4 regions of the Neobacillus sp. KR4-4 genome follow, and region 4 is predicted to be linked to each of the others. Evidence: riboswitches for the same ligand, from Rfam matches in the RefSeq annotation. Region 4 holds a riboswitch; each other region holds the start of a gene.
The links. A riboswitch is a leader RNA that binds a small molecule or an ion and turns the genes downstream of it on or off. The one in region 4 is predicted to bind thiamine pyrophosphate.
Positions count from the first base shown of each region.

Region 1: another riboswitch for thiamine pyrophosphate. It lies ahead of thiC (phosphomethylpyrimidine synthase ThiC); the one in region 4 lies ahead of thiM (hydroxyethylthiazole kinase).
Region 2: another riboswitch for thiamine pyrophosphate. It lies ahead of ACE198_RS16625 (thiamine phosphate synthase); the one in region 4 lies ahead of thiM (hydroxyethylthiazole kinase).
Region 3: another riboswitch for thiamine pyrophosphate. It lies ahead of tenA (thiaminase II); the one in region 4 lies ahead of thiM (hydroxyethylthiazole kinase).

Region 1 covers NZ_JBHHJU010000008.1:96,493-100,678, reverse strand. Annotated here, with positions in the region: gene ACE198_RS10605 (Gp49 family protein) at 1-340, opposite strand, end outside; gene thiC (phosphomethylpyrimidine synthase ThiC) at 662-2,446, opposite strand; TPP riboswitch at 2,592-2,706, opposite strand; gene ACE198_RS10595 (efflux RND transporter periplasmic adaptor subunit) at 2,828-4,108, opposite strand.
Region 2 covers NZ_JBHHJU010000016.1:23,164-27,349, forward strand. Annotated here, with positions in the region: gene ACE198_RS16620 (outer membrane protein assembly factor BamB family protein) at 1-1,852, shown strand, start outside; TPP riboswitch at 1,975-2,083, shown strand; gene ACE198_RS16625 (thiamine phosphate synthase) at 2,194-2,838, shown strand; gene thiO (glycine oxidase ThiO) at 2,822-3,952, shown strand; gene thiS (sulfur carrier protein ThiS) at 3,963-4,166, shown strand; gene ACE198_RS16640 (thiazole synthase) at 4,168-4,186, shown strand, end outside.
Region 3 covers NZ_JBHHJU010000007.1:3,603-7,788, forward strand. Annotated here, with positions in the region: gene ACE198_RS09120 (polysaccharide deacetylase family protein) at 1-463, opposite strand, end outside; gene ACE198_RS09125 (hypothetical protein) at 907-1,383, shown strand; TPP riboswitch at 1,503-1,606, shown strand; gene tenA (thiaminase II) at 1,717-2,400, shown strand; gene ACE198_RS09135 (ECF transporter S component) at 2,397-2,990, shown strand; gene ACE198_RS09140 (ABC transporter ATP-binding protein) at 2,968-4,186, shown strand, end outside.
Region 4 covers NZ_JBHHJU010000027.1:21,830-26,015, forward strand. Annotated here, with positions in the region: gene dcuS (DcuS/MalK family sensor histidine kinase) at 1-1,252, shown strand, start outside; TPP riboswitch at 1,383-1,491, shown strand; gene thiM (hydroxyethylthiazole kinase) at 1,646-2,458, shown strand; gene thiD (bifunctional hydroxymethylpyrimidine kinase/phosphomethylpyrimidine kinase) at 2,473-3,291, shown strand; gene thiE (thiamine phosphate synthase) at 3,288-3,941, shown strand; gene thiW (energy coupling factor transporter S component ThiW) at 3,945-4,186, shown strand, end outside.

The DNA.
Region 1 (4,186 bases), on a different contig from region 4:
CATCTACACTGGATATCGACTCGGTGATGATAAACCCATTGGGCAGCTTGACCGCAACCATTGTGCATCGATCAAAAACCTTATCAATTTTTACCTGAGATTTTTCGATCAAATCATTGATATCCCCTTGTTCGCTTTGATTTATCATTTGTGGCTTTTCTTGTTGTTTCGCGATAAAGGAATACTCTGATGATGGTTCAAATGCCATTTCAAAGGCCTCCACTGTTGTTTCAATAACCACATCATTTTTGATATTCCTAAGCTTTACTTTCCCATTCGTTGTGATTTCCAACAATTCCATTGCATTATCAGGTGACCCTTTCACTTGGTATATCTTCAAGCTCTTTCCCTCCACCATGTTTTTTAATAAACTTCTTTTAAACTAGTCTATTCAACATGTAGAAAAGCTGTGAAACTTAAAAAAAAAGATACTCATGTTATGGCGAATTACCTTCTCTAACATTTGAAATAATAAAAAGTGATTAATAGTTTTTACTATGGAATTTTAGAGAAAAATAAAAAACCTTACCCGATTATTAATCTAGGTAAGGTTACATGGCTGTCTTTTTAATACCCCTCTAAAAAAGCAAGGCTAGTTTTCAATCGGGTAATTTCCTCTTTAATCTTTTGAACATTCATCCGTATAACCTCCTAAGGAAAGTTACTGATATATGCTGCCCCCAGATTCCTTAAACTCTTTAGCTTTTTCCTTCATACCTGTTTCTATAGCTTCGTTCGTATCAAGTTTATTTTCTTTCGCATAATTACGAATATCTTGAGAGATTCTCATGCTACAAAATTTTGGTCCACACATTGAACAGAAATGAGCTGTTTTTGCACCTTCCGCAGGTAAAGTTTCATCATGATATTCTATCGCTCGTTCAGGATCTAAAGATAAATTAAACTGATCTCTCCAACGGAATTCAAAACGAGCTTTTGATAAGGCATCATCTCTTTTTTGTGCTCCTGGATGCCCTTTTGCCAAATCAGCAGCATGGGCGGCAATTTTATAAGTAATAACCCCTACACGAACATCCTCTCTATTCGGTAAACCTAAATGTTCTTTAGGCGTTACATAACAAAGCATAGCTGTACCATACCAACCAATCATTGCAGCTCCAATAGCAGATGTAATGTGATCATAACCAGGAGCAATATCAGTCGTAAGAGGTCCAAGTGTGTAGAATGGCGCTTCCTGACACACTTCTAGTTGTTTATCCATATTTTCTTTAATTAGGTGCATCGGTACGTGCCCTGGTCCTTCAATCATCACCTGTACATCATGCTCCCAAGCAATTTTTGTTAGCTCTCCAAGAGTCTCTAATTCTGCAAACTGTGCTTCATCATTCGCATCTGCAATAGACCCAGGACGTAAACCATCCCCTAAAGAGAATGCAACATCATAAGATTTCATTATTTCGCAGATTTCTTCAAAGTGAGTATATAAAAAGCTTTCTTTATGGTGGTGTAAACACCATTGTGCCATGATTGAACCACCGCGGGATACAATACCTGTTAACCGTTTTGCCGTTAGTGGAACATATCGTAAAAGAACACCAGCATGAATGGTGAAGTAATCAACACCTTGCTCCGCTTGTTCAATCAAGGTATCACGGTAAACCTCCCATGTAAGATCTTCAGCAACACCATTTACTTTTTCAAGTGCTTGATAAATGGGGACGGTGCCGACAGGAACGGCTGAGTTTCGAATAATCCATTCTCTTGTTTTATGAATGTTTTTACCTGTTGATAGGTCCATAATATTATCAGCACCCCAGCGTGTCGCCCATGTCATTTTTTCAACCTCTTGTTCGATGGATGATGAAACAGCAGAGTTACCGATATTCGCGTTAATTTTAACATGAAAATTACGTCCTATTATCATAGGTTCTGACTCTGGATGATTGATATTAGAAGGAATAATCGCTCGACCCTTTGCAACTTCATCACGCACAAATTCAGGTTTCATATTTTCCCTTATTGCGATGAATTCCATTTCAGGAGTAATAATTCCCTTTTTTGCATAGTGAAGCTGTGTAACATTTTTTCCTTTTTTTGCTCGTAATGGTTTGCGCTTCAAACCCGGAAACACGTTATGATTGGCACGAGGATCTTTTTCATCCTTATACCCATTATCTACAGGCTTAATTTCTCGACCTTCATATTCTTCAACATCTGCTCGTTCATGGATCCATGTGCTTCGAATGGCAGGAAGGCCTTTTGAAATATCAACAGAATAATTCTGATCCGTATAAGGACCGCTTGTATCATACACGCGAATAGGAAGGTTTTCCTCTTCACCAAACGTTCCCGTAGTAGGGCTTAACTCAATTTCACGCATTGGTACTTTAATGTCGGATCTCGAGCCTGTTACATATACTTTTTTACTTCCTGGAAAACTAGACATGATGGAAATATTTTGTTCGTTTAATGCAGTCGTTGACATAATAAATCTCTCCTTTTTTTTTTGAATATAAAGGACGAGATACAGAACATAACAAGTAAATAAGCGTATAAAAGTACATCAAAAAGCCGGGACCATAAATGGTTGGACCCGGCTAAAATGTATGCAGAAGTATAGTTGCATTGAAGATTGTCTATTCTAACTTCCCCACGCTGGTATGATCCAGATCAGGTCCCAAGAGTCAAGAAACTTCAGCGTGTTTCTTTCTCAGCCCAACTTATTGGACACCCCTAGTTATTTATATTCAATTAAGCTACATTATATATGAGTATCGGCTAAAATGAAATACATAATATTAATTATAGTAATATAGTCGTGTTTCGATATTATGTTTAGGATGAACCATAATTTACCTTTAAAATACTAATCAAAAAGAGATGTACCAAGGCGAACAATCCAGGATGGGTTTTCTTCTATTTTGTCTTCTTCCTTTAAACCCTTAAGTATGGCAACCCATTTGCCTCCTTTTTGACCAGTTTCTACCTTTTGTTTCTGAATCTTTCCTTTTTTTTGTACATATACATAGGTGGATTTTCCAAAGCCCATGATGCTCGTTTCAGGAACTGCTAGCAACTGCTTTGACTGCACTACTACGTCTAGCATGGTATTGTAGCCAGGATATAGGCCCTTTTGTGAATCTAGACTTGCTTTAAAGGAATAGTATGGATTAGTTTCTTGTTGTATATCTTTATTCTTATTTGCATTTGTTTTATATGTAGGATAATCACTAACCTCCGAAATTTTTCCTTTCCATTTCTTATTGGCTACTACATTAGAAGTTACTGTAATAGATTGGCCTGATGTAATTTTTGCTTTTTCTGCTTCTGTTAGCTTTCCTTCAATTTGAAACGGATCATTTGAAGCGATTTGCATGATTGCTAGTTGCTGATTTTCTTTTGCTCGAAAACCTTGACCTACATTTTGGTTCAGGTTTGATATTACACCAGCAGTGTAGCTGATGACAGTTAATGTTTCGAGCTCAGATTTTAGCTTTTCAGCCTGCAACGTATATTTTTCTACTTTTAGTTCTGCTGCACGGAGCTCAGCTTTTACTTTATTTAGTTCAGCTTGAATTGACTGGATCGTGATAGCTTTAGTAGCTATGTTAGCTGTATCAACTGCATCAATGGTATTGGTTGTATCAGTTGTATCAGTTGTATCAGTTGTATCAGTTGTATCAGTTGTAGTGGTTGACTCAGCTTCTCGTATATCCTGCTCTAATGAAGTGATTTGCTCTTTCATCTGAGTAACACTTGTTTCTGCTAGGTTTTTATTTACTTCTGCTTGTCCTAGCTCAGCCGCGACTGTTGATCCTTCATAAGAAAAGAGCTTTTGTCCTTTTGTAACAGTTTCCCCTTCTTTCACAAAAATTTCCTGTATAGATCCTTTTGTTACATTTAAATAAATTGTTTCAGCATGACTTTGTACAACACGACCTGACACTGTTTTTGTTTTAGTAAATATTTTTTCTGTTGGTTTTATTAACACTAACGGCTTAGATTTACTTTTTTTAACTTCTATAACAGCTATGCTTAACATAACAGAAATGAATAAAAGAACAAGGACCCCAAGTAAAATCCATTTCTTCTGACGCGAGGTACGTACTTGTTCATTTTCTACACCAATTCCTTTTGCTGTTTCCATAACCCTACCCCTTACGTAATAGATATATAGCGAATATTGCAATAAAGTGTTGAACCCAACTACTAATATCTATTGTCC
Region 2 (4,186 bases), on a different contig from region 4:
ACTCTCTGCCACTGACTTAGATACCTATAAAGAGAGATGGAATTTTTCAATAGAAGAGCAGAATGGGTTTCTTGACTTGATAGCAAGAGACGGAGTGATTTACGCTTCAACGATGACTAAAATTTATGCGATACAGGATAACGGTACCTCTCCACAGACACTTTGGACCGTTGATAGCTTTGCGAATCGTCTCTTAATTGACCAGAATACCTTATATTATTTAACGAGAACTACCGAAGGTTTCGATGCAATTGGTACGGTAGATGTAACTACGGGTAAAAAGAGATGGAGTTATCCCCTTAAATTCCAAGAGCGGTTGGAAGGGGTTTTCGCTGCTAGTGATAATCGATTGTTTGCAAATATACGGAATCCAGTTCAAATGACATCCAAAATGTATGCATTTGATGCATCGACCGGCACGGTGCTTTGGACATTTGATCTGGATTCAAGCCTCCCTATTTATGGGGCCCCAGTCTATAAAGATGGAAAGCTTTACTTCGAAACGAAACCAGCGGCAACAAGAAATATTTGGGCATTGGATGCTGCAAGTGGAAGAACATTATGGAAGTTTAGCCCTACGGGTATGTTTACACAGCCTCTTTCTGTAGTGAGTGATTCTTTAATTGTTCTTGATGAGGCCAATATTATCGCGGTAGACAAAAATACCGGAGTACAGAAATGGAAGACCTTGTATGCAGAACAGTTTGTTGCTGGTGGACTTCAGACCATTAAAGGGGCAAGTGGAATGGTCGTAGCCTCCGATAGAATTATTTTGGGAAATTACAACAAAATTAAATTCTTTAATAGCGCAAATGGTCAGCTTATATATTCCACTCTTCAACTAACACCTACTACAGGCGCGTCTGGCTTGCGGCCAATCGGCGTCATCAAGGACACCATTTTTGTAACAGAGACGAATCAATTTCTATATACGTACGCTGTGCCAAAAACATCCCAGTTAGATACAGAAAAGCCAACAGCAACAATTGATTTGCAACCGGTTAACCAACTTACTCTTCAAGATGGAAAGAACCAAATTAGAATCCCCATTACCATAAGTGAAACGGCAGATATGGAGGTAACCATTGTTGATGAAAGCGGCTGGGTAGTTAAGACTTGGTTAGGACGCTACTTGAAGGGGACAGCGAATTTTTATTGGGATGGAAAAAACAGCCGTGGCTTTAATGTAATCCGTGGAAGTTACTATCCAATTGTAAAACTAACAGATCTAGCTGGGAATAAGAATGAATATACAGCACGTGACAAATCCATTCTGATTACAGAAGGTTTCGGTTTAACCTTGAAAAATTCCAACTTACGCTCGGCAGCCACCACTCAAAGCACCATCCTAACAACAATCCCTGCTGGTTCAGAAGTGGTGATAACGGGAGAAACGGGTGATTGGTATCAAATTGAGTACAGAATTATCAGCGCGGTTCTGAAAGGATATGTCTCCAAACCATTAATTAAAGTTCCGTCCAATCAGGAGATTCAAGCAATCGAACAAGCGAAGACAAGGACAAACGTCAATGTTAGAACCAATCCTGGAACTCAGTATGATACAAAGATTGTGCTTCCGATGAATACAGATATAAAAATTTATTCCGCAATCGGAGACTGGTATTCAATCGAATACAAAAAAGACAGCAGTACTTTGGATTCTGGGTATGTAGCAAAATTTACTGTAACCCTCCCAACGGTATCTACTGTTGTTTACACCGTTGTTGCGGGCGATTCTCTCTGGAAGATTGCCCAGAAGAATGGGGTTACGATTGACTCCATCGTTAAAGCCAATAACCTCAATCCTAATCAACCAATCTACATTGGCCAAAAACTAACCATAGTAAAATAATCCTTTTCCATGCATAGGTGAGAGATCAGAATATATGAAAGGTATAAAAAGAATTTATTTGACATTTCTAATCGACGTGTTAACATTATCCATGCAAGGGAATTTTTATAAATGAATAGATAACAATCCGCTAGAGGTGCCTTTTTAAAGGGCTGAGATTGAAGTGATACTTCGGGACTCTATGAACCTGATCTGGGTTATACCAGCGTAGGGAAGTGGAAACATGGATATTTGAAGGATCATGTTTATATTTCAAATTATCAACCACTTTCTTATTAAAAGGAAGTGGTTTTTTGTTTTTCACTTTATTTCATTGAGCTTCAGAATCTGGATTATAGGGGGTGACTTGTATTTTAACTAGTGTTAAAGAGTTACATATTATATCCAATGGCAAAATGCCGATCGAGCAGCTATGTGAAATTGTCACGGATATTCATCCGTATGTAACCGCGATTCACTTACGAGAAAAACAAAAAACAGCGAGGGAACTATATCAAGCTGTGGAACTTCTAACAATGACAAACCTGCCGTTATCAAAGATTCTCATCAACGATCGTGTGGATGTTGCCTTAGTTATAAAGGCTGGGGGGGTTCAATTAGCCTTTCATAGTTTAGATGCAGCTATTGTCAAAGAAAATTTTCCTCAGCTTAGGGTAGGAAGTTCCATCCATTCCTACGTGGAGGGACAAAAAGCAAAAGAAAAGGGTGCTGATTACGCCCTTTTCGGTCATGTCTTCCCTTCGCAATCAAAACCAGGAAAGCCCCCTAGAGGTCTTGATGAATTATCACGGATTACACAATTAGAGGTTCCGGTTATTGCCATTGGAGGCTTAACTCCCGAGAATACAGGGCGGGTACTAGATGCTGGGGCAAAAGGAATCGCGGTCATGTCAGGAGTATTAGAAGCTCGCGATCCATTAGTAGCAGTAAAGGCTTATTTAAATGTATTAAGAGATGGAGATGGAACAAGTGGAAAATTCATTTGATGTTGCCATTATCGGAGGAGGGATTAACGGATCCTCTATTGCCTATCAACTATCAAAAATGGGCAAAAAAGTAATCATAATTGAGAAGGATAGATTGGCTTGCCAAGCTTCCAGTGCGGCTGCTGGTATGCTGGCAGCACAAGCGGAGATTGAACAAGATGGTCCTTTATTCCAATTGGCATTAAAGAGTCAAGCAATGTTTTCTACACTATCAAGTGAGTTATATGAATATACAGGAATTGATATCGAGTTTGTGAATAAAGGAATGCTGAAAATTGCAGAAACAGAAGAAATAGCAGTAGAAGTAAAAAAACAAGTCAACTATCAAAGGAATTGGGATCCAACGATAAAATGGCTGGATTCAACGGAATTACTAGAAATGGAACCGTCTTTGGCACCAAGTGTTGTTGGAGGTATGTATCTCCCTAACGATGGACATGTGCAGCCAGCAAAGTTAACAAAAGCGTTTGCAAATGCGGCTGTTTATTTCGGAGCGGAAATTCGTGAAAATACGGAGGTTCTTTCATTTATTTTTGAAAACGGTCAGGTTAAAGGGGTTAAAACGACCAATGGTGTCATACATAGTGAACAAGTTGTCGTGGCCACCGGAGCTTGGGCAGCGAAATTAATGCGTGAATCGGGGCTGGACATTAGCGTGTATCCTGTTAAAGGAGAATGCTTTTCCGTTCGAACGGAGGAGCCGATTATTAACACGACTATTTTTTCCGACAAACGCTGTTATCTGGTACCAAAACGCAATGGGGAAATTTATATTGGTGCTACCATGCTTGAAAATACCTTTGATAACAAGGTTACCCCCGAAGGGATTGCTTCATTAATAGAAAGAGCGACTCAACTAGTCCCTCAGATTAAGGAAGCAGCATGGGAGCGAGTGTGGTCAGGATTCAGACCGCAGACAGGCGATGGAATCCCTTATATTGGCGAGCATCCAAGCTGTAAGGGATTGTTCCTTGCAGCAGGGCATTTTCGAAATGGGATTTTATTAAGCCCTATTACAGGGAAAATAGTAGCTGACCTATTAGCAGGTAGACAGCAAGATGAGGCACTTCTCGCAGCTTTTCACCTTGAAAGACACAAAGAGACAGTTGGTTAGGAGATTAAAAATGGAAGTAATATTAAATGGCGAGTATATCCAATTACCAGAGCATGTTGTATTTGTTTCAGATGTTCTCAAGCATTATGAAATCCATGATAAAGTCATTGTTGTGGAAGTAAATGGTGAAATCTTAACCAAAATAGATCACCAAAGTACTAGATTAGCAGATAAAGATCGAATTGAAATAGTCCATTTTGTAGGAGGCGGTTGATATGTTAAAAATAGGTTCAT
Region 3 (4,186 bases), on a different contig from region 4:
AGCCTGCACCCATTCGTTTGATAATCGACCAGCGTCTTTTGGCAGGATCAAGAAAAACATGGTCTTGATTCCGCTCTCTCTTTTTCAACCCTAAATTGTAAAACCAATGGAAGAAAAAATAGCAAACAAGACCAATCAGGCCGCCTAGGATTGCTGGGGCAATCGATTGTGAAAGCTGTATTTTCGATTTTAAGGTTGAAATGAACCACGTATCTTCTAATCTACTTAAATCCAGGATGGGTAGATGATTCATTTTTGGAATGAAAATAGGTATCAACGTTCCCAGGAATAAGGCGATGATATTCAGACGTAACAAAAGTGACAGAACTACTAATAGCGGTATTCTTATATTATCTAAAGGCAAAAACCCTAAGAAAAAACCAAGTGTGCTTGCCACCGCTCCGGCATTTCCGGTGACAGGAGCAAATAGTGACCTAACCAGCCACCTAAACATTCGATTCACATAGATTCCTCCTCTAGGTGTAGTGTTGTTCTATATTAATAGATTTATATTTTACATAATGTCCAGCAGATAGCGGGCCAGATTTTTCGACAGAAAATGACCATATTCAAAGACTTAGATAGTAAAGTGGAGATTTTGGGGGTAGGAAGAAAAAGTTCTTATTCTTTTTAAATGGTAATAGAGGGTAGAGGGAATATTTTGGTTAGTTACCAAGATAACATCTATTCCTGCGCTTAGTACCTATTTTTAGAGACTTATGACCTATTTCCAGAGACTTATTACCTATTTTTTGAACCTTATAACCTATTTCCGGACGCTTATGACATGTTTTACGAGACTTACGACATTTATTGGTAAATAATTGGAAGTTAGAGGGGTGGAGAGGTATGTTTTTTACTAAAAATGGAAATTTTATATATATTGATGCCTAAGGAGTTAACTAAATGGTCGGGATTATTATAGCAGTGATCTTATTTAACCTAATTGCAATCAAAGTAAAAAAACGTTTAACCAGAAGTGAGATGCTGCAGATTTGGTTATTTACAACCTTATTCCAACTGATGTTTGATGTATTTATCAGTTTGAAATACCAGGGGTACTGGTACTTCACGAAGGGTGTGGATTGGCAGTCCTTGCTTGTGTATGTATGTTTAGTCCCACCTGTGAATCTTATCTTTTTAAATGTCTATCCTTTAAAAAGTCCATTATGGAAACAATTCTCCTTTTTTTTAGCTTGGAATGTAGGAATTGTGATCTATGAGGTTTTAACCTTATTACCAGAGCCTTGGGGTTATTTCCATTATGGTTGGTGGAGTTTGTATCACTCCATCATGATCAATCCTTTTCTCCTCCTCATCTTATTAGGGTTCTATAAATTAGTTCGTCGATTAGAACATAAGGCTGTGGTTAAGCAAGTATAGTGGGGAAAATGAGAAGGCCTCTCCTTGTTCTATAGGACGTTTGGTCTATTTTTATCCTTTAGCTGTTAACTGATTGACAACATTAACCAGCGGGTGTAGAGTGAATATTAAATTTATAGGAAGACCACTAGGGGAGCCGTTTGGCGGCTGAGACAAGAATAATCTTGGACCCTTTGAACCTGATCTAGTTCATACTAGCGTAGGAAAGTGGAGTCTGTGTATGGATAAATACTATTATTCTGCCGCTCCATTTTTGGAGCGGTTTTTTCGTGTTCGAACCGTTAGCCGTTCCATTTAGTGTCTTCCCATAAAACAAATAAGGGGGAGAAATATATGAGTTTTTCAGCAGAACTAAGAAGAGAAGCCAATCCGATTTTTGAGGCAATTTTTGAACATCCGTTTGTCCGGGGGATCGCTGATGGGGAGTTACAAAAAGAACAATTGGTTCATTATGTAAAACAGGACTTTGAATATTTGAATTCCTTTATTCGCATCTATGGAATCGCCGTTTCTAAGTGTGAGAATCGTGAAGAAATGGATATGTTTAATCAGCAGATTTCATTTATATTAAACAGTGAAATCCATCCACATAATAACTTTTGTCAAGTAGCAGGTGTACCCTACGAGGCATTACAGGGATATCCGTTAGCACCCTCAGCCCTTCATTACACGCGTCATATGCTTACGGTTGCACATGAAGGGACATTAGGGGAAATTCTAGCGGTATTGCTTCCATGTCCATGGACGTATTGGGAAATTGGGAAAAGATTATTAACGGAAGTGAATCCAGATCGCTCCCATCCTTTTTATGATTGGATTCATTTTTATGGAAACCGGACCGATTCGATTACGACAAAATTTTGTGCCAGGATCGATGAGTGGGCTAAGATAGCAACAGAGAAAGAAAAGGAAAAAATGAAGGAGCATTTCCTCATCAGTTGTCAGTTGGAATATATGTTCTGGGATATGGCTTATAAACTAGAAGAATGGCCTGTGAAAATGGAGGCAGTGAAATGAAGACCTGGAAGATGAAAGAAGTCGTTCTTGCTGTGATTCTAGCGGTGGCCTGTGGAGTGATTTATTTAGGATGGTCGACGCTGTGGATTCCGATTTCTGCTATTGTCGGGCCGGTCGGTGCAGGCTTTATGTTTGGTATTTGGGTGATTGCCAGTCCAATCGTCGCGTATATTATCAGAAAACCGGGAGCAGCATTTATTGCAGAGGTAGCAGCGGCTGCCGTCGAGTTATTAACAGGAAGTCATTTTGGTCTGTCGGCCCTGTTAGTAGGTGTTTTTCAAGGGATTGGTTCAGAAATTGCCTTCGCCCTATTCGGATATAAACGGTATAACCTTTTTACTTTAATGCTATCAGGTGCTCTAGCTGCCGTATTTGGAATGCTTTATAACATAATCGCCAACGGTTTCGGTTATTACACACTGGAAGTCTTTTTGATGACACTAGGAATTCATGTCATCAGCGGCATGATTCTTGGCGGCTGGCTAGCGAAAGTTGTCGTGGATGCCCTCGCAAATACAGGGGTGTTAGAGCAATATGAGTTGATGAAGGAAAAAAGAAAAAAGGACAATGTCAATGTTTCTGGGTTGTAAAGATCTTTCGATTCGTTTTTATAACCGCTCTGAAAAAATACTCAATCATATTACCTTGTCCATCCATCAAGGGGAGAAGGTATTAATCCTTGGACCTAGTGGGAGTGGGAAATCTACATTGATTTCTGCTCTTGCTGGGATTATCCCTGAGCATTTGGACGCAGAGGTCAGCGGTGAAGTATGCATCCGGAAAAATGCAGGAGTGATGTTTCAAGATCCTGATTCCCAGTTTTGTATGCTGCGTGTCGATGAAGAAATTGCCTTTAGTCTGGAAAACCGTTCGATTCCTCGTAACGAAATGGATCAAATGATCTCGGATTTGATGGAAAAAGTAGGGCTGATGGTAGATAAGAAAACACCGATTGAAATGCTCTCAGGAGGGATGAAACAACGATTGGCGTTAGCGTGTTTGCTTGCATTAGAACCAGACGTCCTCTTCTTTGATGAACCAACCGCTCAACTCGACCCTGCTGGCCGGAATGAGATCTTTGGTTTATTGAGACATTTAGCCGAAAAAACCAACCATACGATGGTCTTTGTCGAACATGTCCTTGACGGCTGCATCGAATGGATGGACCGAGTCATTATCCTTGATGAGCATGGAAAGATTATTGGGGATGGGGAACCAAAAGAGATGCTGCTCCAATTTAATCAACAAATGAAAGATGCGGGGATTTGGCGTCCTAAGTTGTTTCCTCACAAATGGGAGGAGATCGTTCAAGATCCCTCGCACCCTCTATCTATCAAACTTAAAAATGGAGTAAAAACGAAACCGCTCGTACAAGGCGATTGTTTACTCCGCACCGAACATGTTGAAATTGGCTATGGGAAGAAGACCGTCATCAGTGATATAGAGGTGAAAATCCATAGAGGGGAATGGATTTCCATTGTCGGAGAAAATGGGAGTGGGAAAAGCACCTTTTTAAAAAGTCTGATCCGGTTGGAGCCGATTCAAAAAGGGAGAATTTACTTTCAAGGTGAGGAACTAAAAAAATGGACAGACCGAGAATTATTTGAGCAGGCAGGCTTTGTTTTCCAAAATCCCGAACATCAATTCATTACCGATACGGTTTTTGACGAAGTGGCTTTTGGCGGCCGGCAGCGAAATTGGCCGGAGGAGCAGGTTCGCTCGAAAACCAATCGATTGTTAGAGGAGTTTGGATTGGCGCCATACCAGGATACGCACCCTTTTACCC
Region 4 (4,186 bases):
AGATGAAGGTCCGGTATTAAAAGGGAAAGAGCATATTTCGACTGCCGAAGGAACATTAGGATTATCATTACGCTCGTTCGTCCCTGTATTTGATGAGAAAAATAAACAAATAGGGGCCGTTGCCGTAGGGATCTCGTTAGAAAAAGTAAATCTGGCCATCGAACAGAGTAGAAGAATTATTTTGATTGGAGTCGGTGTGGGTGTTTTAGTTGGCATCCTAGGAGCTCTGTTTTTGGCAAGAAAAATTAAATCGATTCTGTTTGGCATGGAGCCTAGTGAAATAGCCAAACTGTTGGAAGAACGAAGTGCGATGCTGGAATCAACCAAGGAAGGGACGCTGGCGGTTGATCAAGATGGGATAACCACCCTCGTTAATAATGAAGGGGTTAGGCTCCTCCATATGGCCGGTATTGAAGGTCCTTTTTTAGGGAAAAGAGTGGACGAATACATGCCAAATACCAAACTTTCCACCGTCCTAGGGACTGGGGAAGCACAATTAGATCAAGAGCAGGAAATCAATCATATTACCATTCTAACCAACCGTGTCCCAGTAATCGTGAAGGGAAAGATTGTTGGAGCAATTGCCACCTTTCGAGAAAAAACTGAAATCAAGGAGTTAGCAGAACAATTGACCGGAGTCAAGTTATATGCAGAGGCACTTAGAACCCAATCACATGAATTCATGAACAAACTGCATGTAATCTCAGGTTTGGTCCATATGAAGGACTATCAAATGGTTTCGACGTACATTACCAAAATTGTGAATCACCAGCAGTCTGAGGTAGAATTTGTCGTCAGTCGTTTTAAAGATCCTGTATTAGCAGGGTTTATTTTAGGAAAACTTAGCTTTGCAAGGGAAAAAGGCTGTGAAATGATCATTGATGGAGAAGGATTGTTACCAGAACCGCACAGGCAGGAAACAACACATGAAGTGGTCACGATTCTTGGAAATTTAATTGATAATGCACTGGATGCGGTCGCGGACCAGCCGCTTAAAAAAGTAACGGTAAGGTTTGATTATTATGAAAATATCCTTGTGTTGGAGGTCCATGATACAGGACAAGGTATCGATGAGGAAATTATAAATAGCTTATGTGTGAAAGGATTTTCAACTAAGGGAGAAAATCGAGGAATTGGTTTATTTTTAGTCCAGCGAAGCTTGGAAAAATTAGCAGGACAGTTAGAAATTCATTCTCAAAAAGGGAAAGGGACTGCTTTTATTGTTACGTTCCCATATAACAGTAAACAGTAACGATATTATGTTAACCTGATTATAAAAATGCGAAAAAATAATTATATTATGTAAACTGCCAATCGTATGTAACTATTTTCTTTACATTCTAGTTTCATAGCGTTATTATGTACTTAATTTAATAAACTAATCGATCTACTAGGGGTGCCCTGTTATCAGGCTGAGAGAAAACGCTATGTTTTTAACCCTTTGGACCTGATCTGGGTAATACCAGCGTAGGAAAGTAGCCAAGTGAATGTTTTTTCTCTGACTTACTAACCAGGTCCATTTATGGATCTGGTTTTTTTATTTTATGCTGTGTTAAATATTTGTTTGTTGATTTCCGTTCCAGGCACTCCAATCAACAGAGTGCCAAACACAGCCTATTTTATAAAAAGAAATGGAGAGATTACAATGGAAAAAATTAATTTATATGAAACGTTGGAAAAAGTAAGAGAGGTAAACCCGCTTGTACATAATATCACTAATGTCGTGGTAACGAATTTTACCGCTAATGGGCTGCTCGCTTTAGGCGCTTCGCCTGTGATGGCGTATGCTGCTGAAGAAGTGGCGGAGATGGCTAAGATTGCTAGTGCACTGGTTTTGAATATTGGTACCTTAAACCCACAAACGGTGGATTCGATGATTATTGCTGGAAAAGCAGCCAATGAATCCAATGTACCGGTTATCTTTGATCCGGTTGGTGCTGGGGCTACCACGTACCGAACCGAAACTGCGCAACGAATCATGAGGGAAGTCAATGTTTCAGCGATTCGGGGAAACGCGGCTGAAATTGCAAATGTCCTGGGTGAAAAGTGGGAAATTAAAGGTGTTGATGCGGGGGCGTCAGCGAATGAGGATATCGTGAGCCTTGCGATTAAAGCAGCAGAAACTTGCAATTGTGTGGTCATCATCACAGGAAAAGTGGATGTCGTTTCAGATGGCAAGACTAGCTATCTTGTTAACAACGGCCACCCAATCATGACAAAAGTGACCGGTATGGGGTGCTTGTTAACCTCAGTGATTGGGGCGTTTGCAGGAGTGGAGAAGGACCTGCTTAAAGCTTCCGTGGCAGCTTTAACATCCTATGAGGTTGCCGCTGAAAAAGCAGCAGCGAAAACAGCTGAAAAGGGAACAGGAAGTTTCCAAATCGAATTCTTAAACCAATTATCACTTGTTTCAAATGAGGATATCAATCTTTATAGTTCTTTCAAAAAAGTTAATTAAGTGGGGTAATTTAAATGAAAAAAGCATTAACAATTGCAGGTTCAGATAGTGGCGGCGGGGCAGGAATACAAGCCGATATAAAGACATTTCAGGAATTAGATGTATTTGGAATGTCGGTGTTAACAGCAGTAACAGCCCAAAATACATTAGGAGTTCACGGAGTTTATCCAATGTCGAGAGAGGCTGTGGTCAAGCAAATCGAAGCTATTGGCTCGGATATTGGTGCCGATGCCGTGAAAACAGGAATGCTTTTCAATGCTGAAATCATCGAGGCGGTTGCCGCTCAAATCAAGATTTTTGGTTGGGAGAATGTAGTGGTTGATCCAGTTATGATTGCCAAAGGTGGCGCATCACTGCTGCAAATGGAAGCTATTTCTGCCATGAAAAAATGCTTGTTGCCAGTTTCCAAAGTAATTACACCGAATATCCCGGAGGCAGAAGTCCTAACGGGGATGACTATTCTGACCTTAGAGGATAAACAGGAGGCCGCTAGAAGACTCCATGATTTAGGTGTGAAACACGTTGTGATTAAAGGCGGTCACGATGAAAACCAATCCGAGTCGACTGATTTATTGTTTGATGGGAAGGAATATTACACCTTTACAAGTCCGCGAATCGAGACAAAGAACACACATGGTACTGGTTGTACTTTTTCGGCTGTAATTACCGCAGAACTTGCTAAGGGTGCGACTGTTTATGAAGCCGTTTTGACAGCGAAAGATTTTATTCAAGCTGCGATTGAAGATCAATTGGAGATTGGTCAAGGACATGGACCTACGAACCATTGGGCGTATGGAAAAAGAAACCTTGTAAAGGAGCTACCCGTGACATGATTGATTTGAGAGAGGCGTTACGTGTTTATTTTATTATGGGCAGCAACAACTGTTTGAAAGAACCCGTTGAAGTATTAAAGGAAGCAATATCAGGAGGGATTACGCTTTTTCAATTTCGTGAAAAAGGGGAAAGTGCACGAACTGGTTCTGAAAAATATGCACTGGCAAAAGAACTCCAAACTCTTTGCAGAAACCATCAAATTCCTTTCATTGTGAATGATGATATCGACTTGGCTGTGGAGATTGATGCAGATGGTGTTCATATCGGGCAAGAAGATGAATCGGTAAAAATGGTACGGGAGAAAATCGGTGCGAACAAAATTCTTGGGGTATCCGTTCATACGACAGAAGAAGCCATGGCAGCAATCCAAGAAGGAGCAGATTATTTTGGAATTGGCCCTGTGTTTCCGACAAGGACAAAAGCGGATGCCAAGCCATCGCGAGGGACGACACTGATTGAAAAGCTAAGAAATGATGGTTGTGAAATGCCGATTGTTGGCATCGGCGGGATTACGATCCAAAATGCTCGGTCCGTGATTGATGCGGGGGCAGATGGAGTTTCTGTAATTACGGCTATAAGTCAGGCAGAATCCCCTTTGGAAGCTGCGAAAGCATTAAGAAATAGTGTGATGTTTAAAGGGGTGGTCTAATCCGTGAATAAGACTCGCAAATTGACGTTGACGGCCATGATTATTGCGATTGGAACACTTACAAGTAACCTATTCTATATTCCAATCGGTTTTACAAAGGTCTTTCCTATTCAACATTTTATGAATGTCATATCAGCGGTGTTGTTAGGACCTTATTATGCTGTCGCTCAGGCCTTTGGTGTTTCATTGCTTAGAAATTTGTTGGGAACAGGATCGCTTTTTGCCTTTCCGGGGAGTATGGTGGG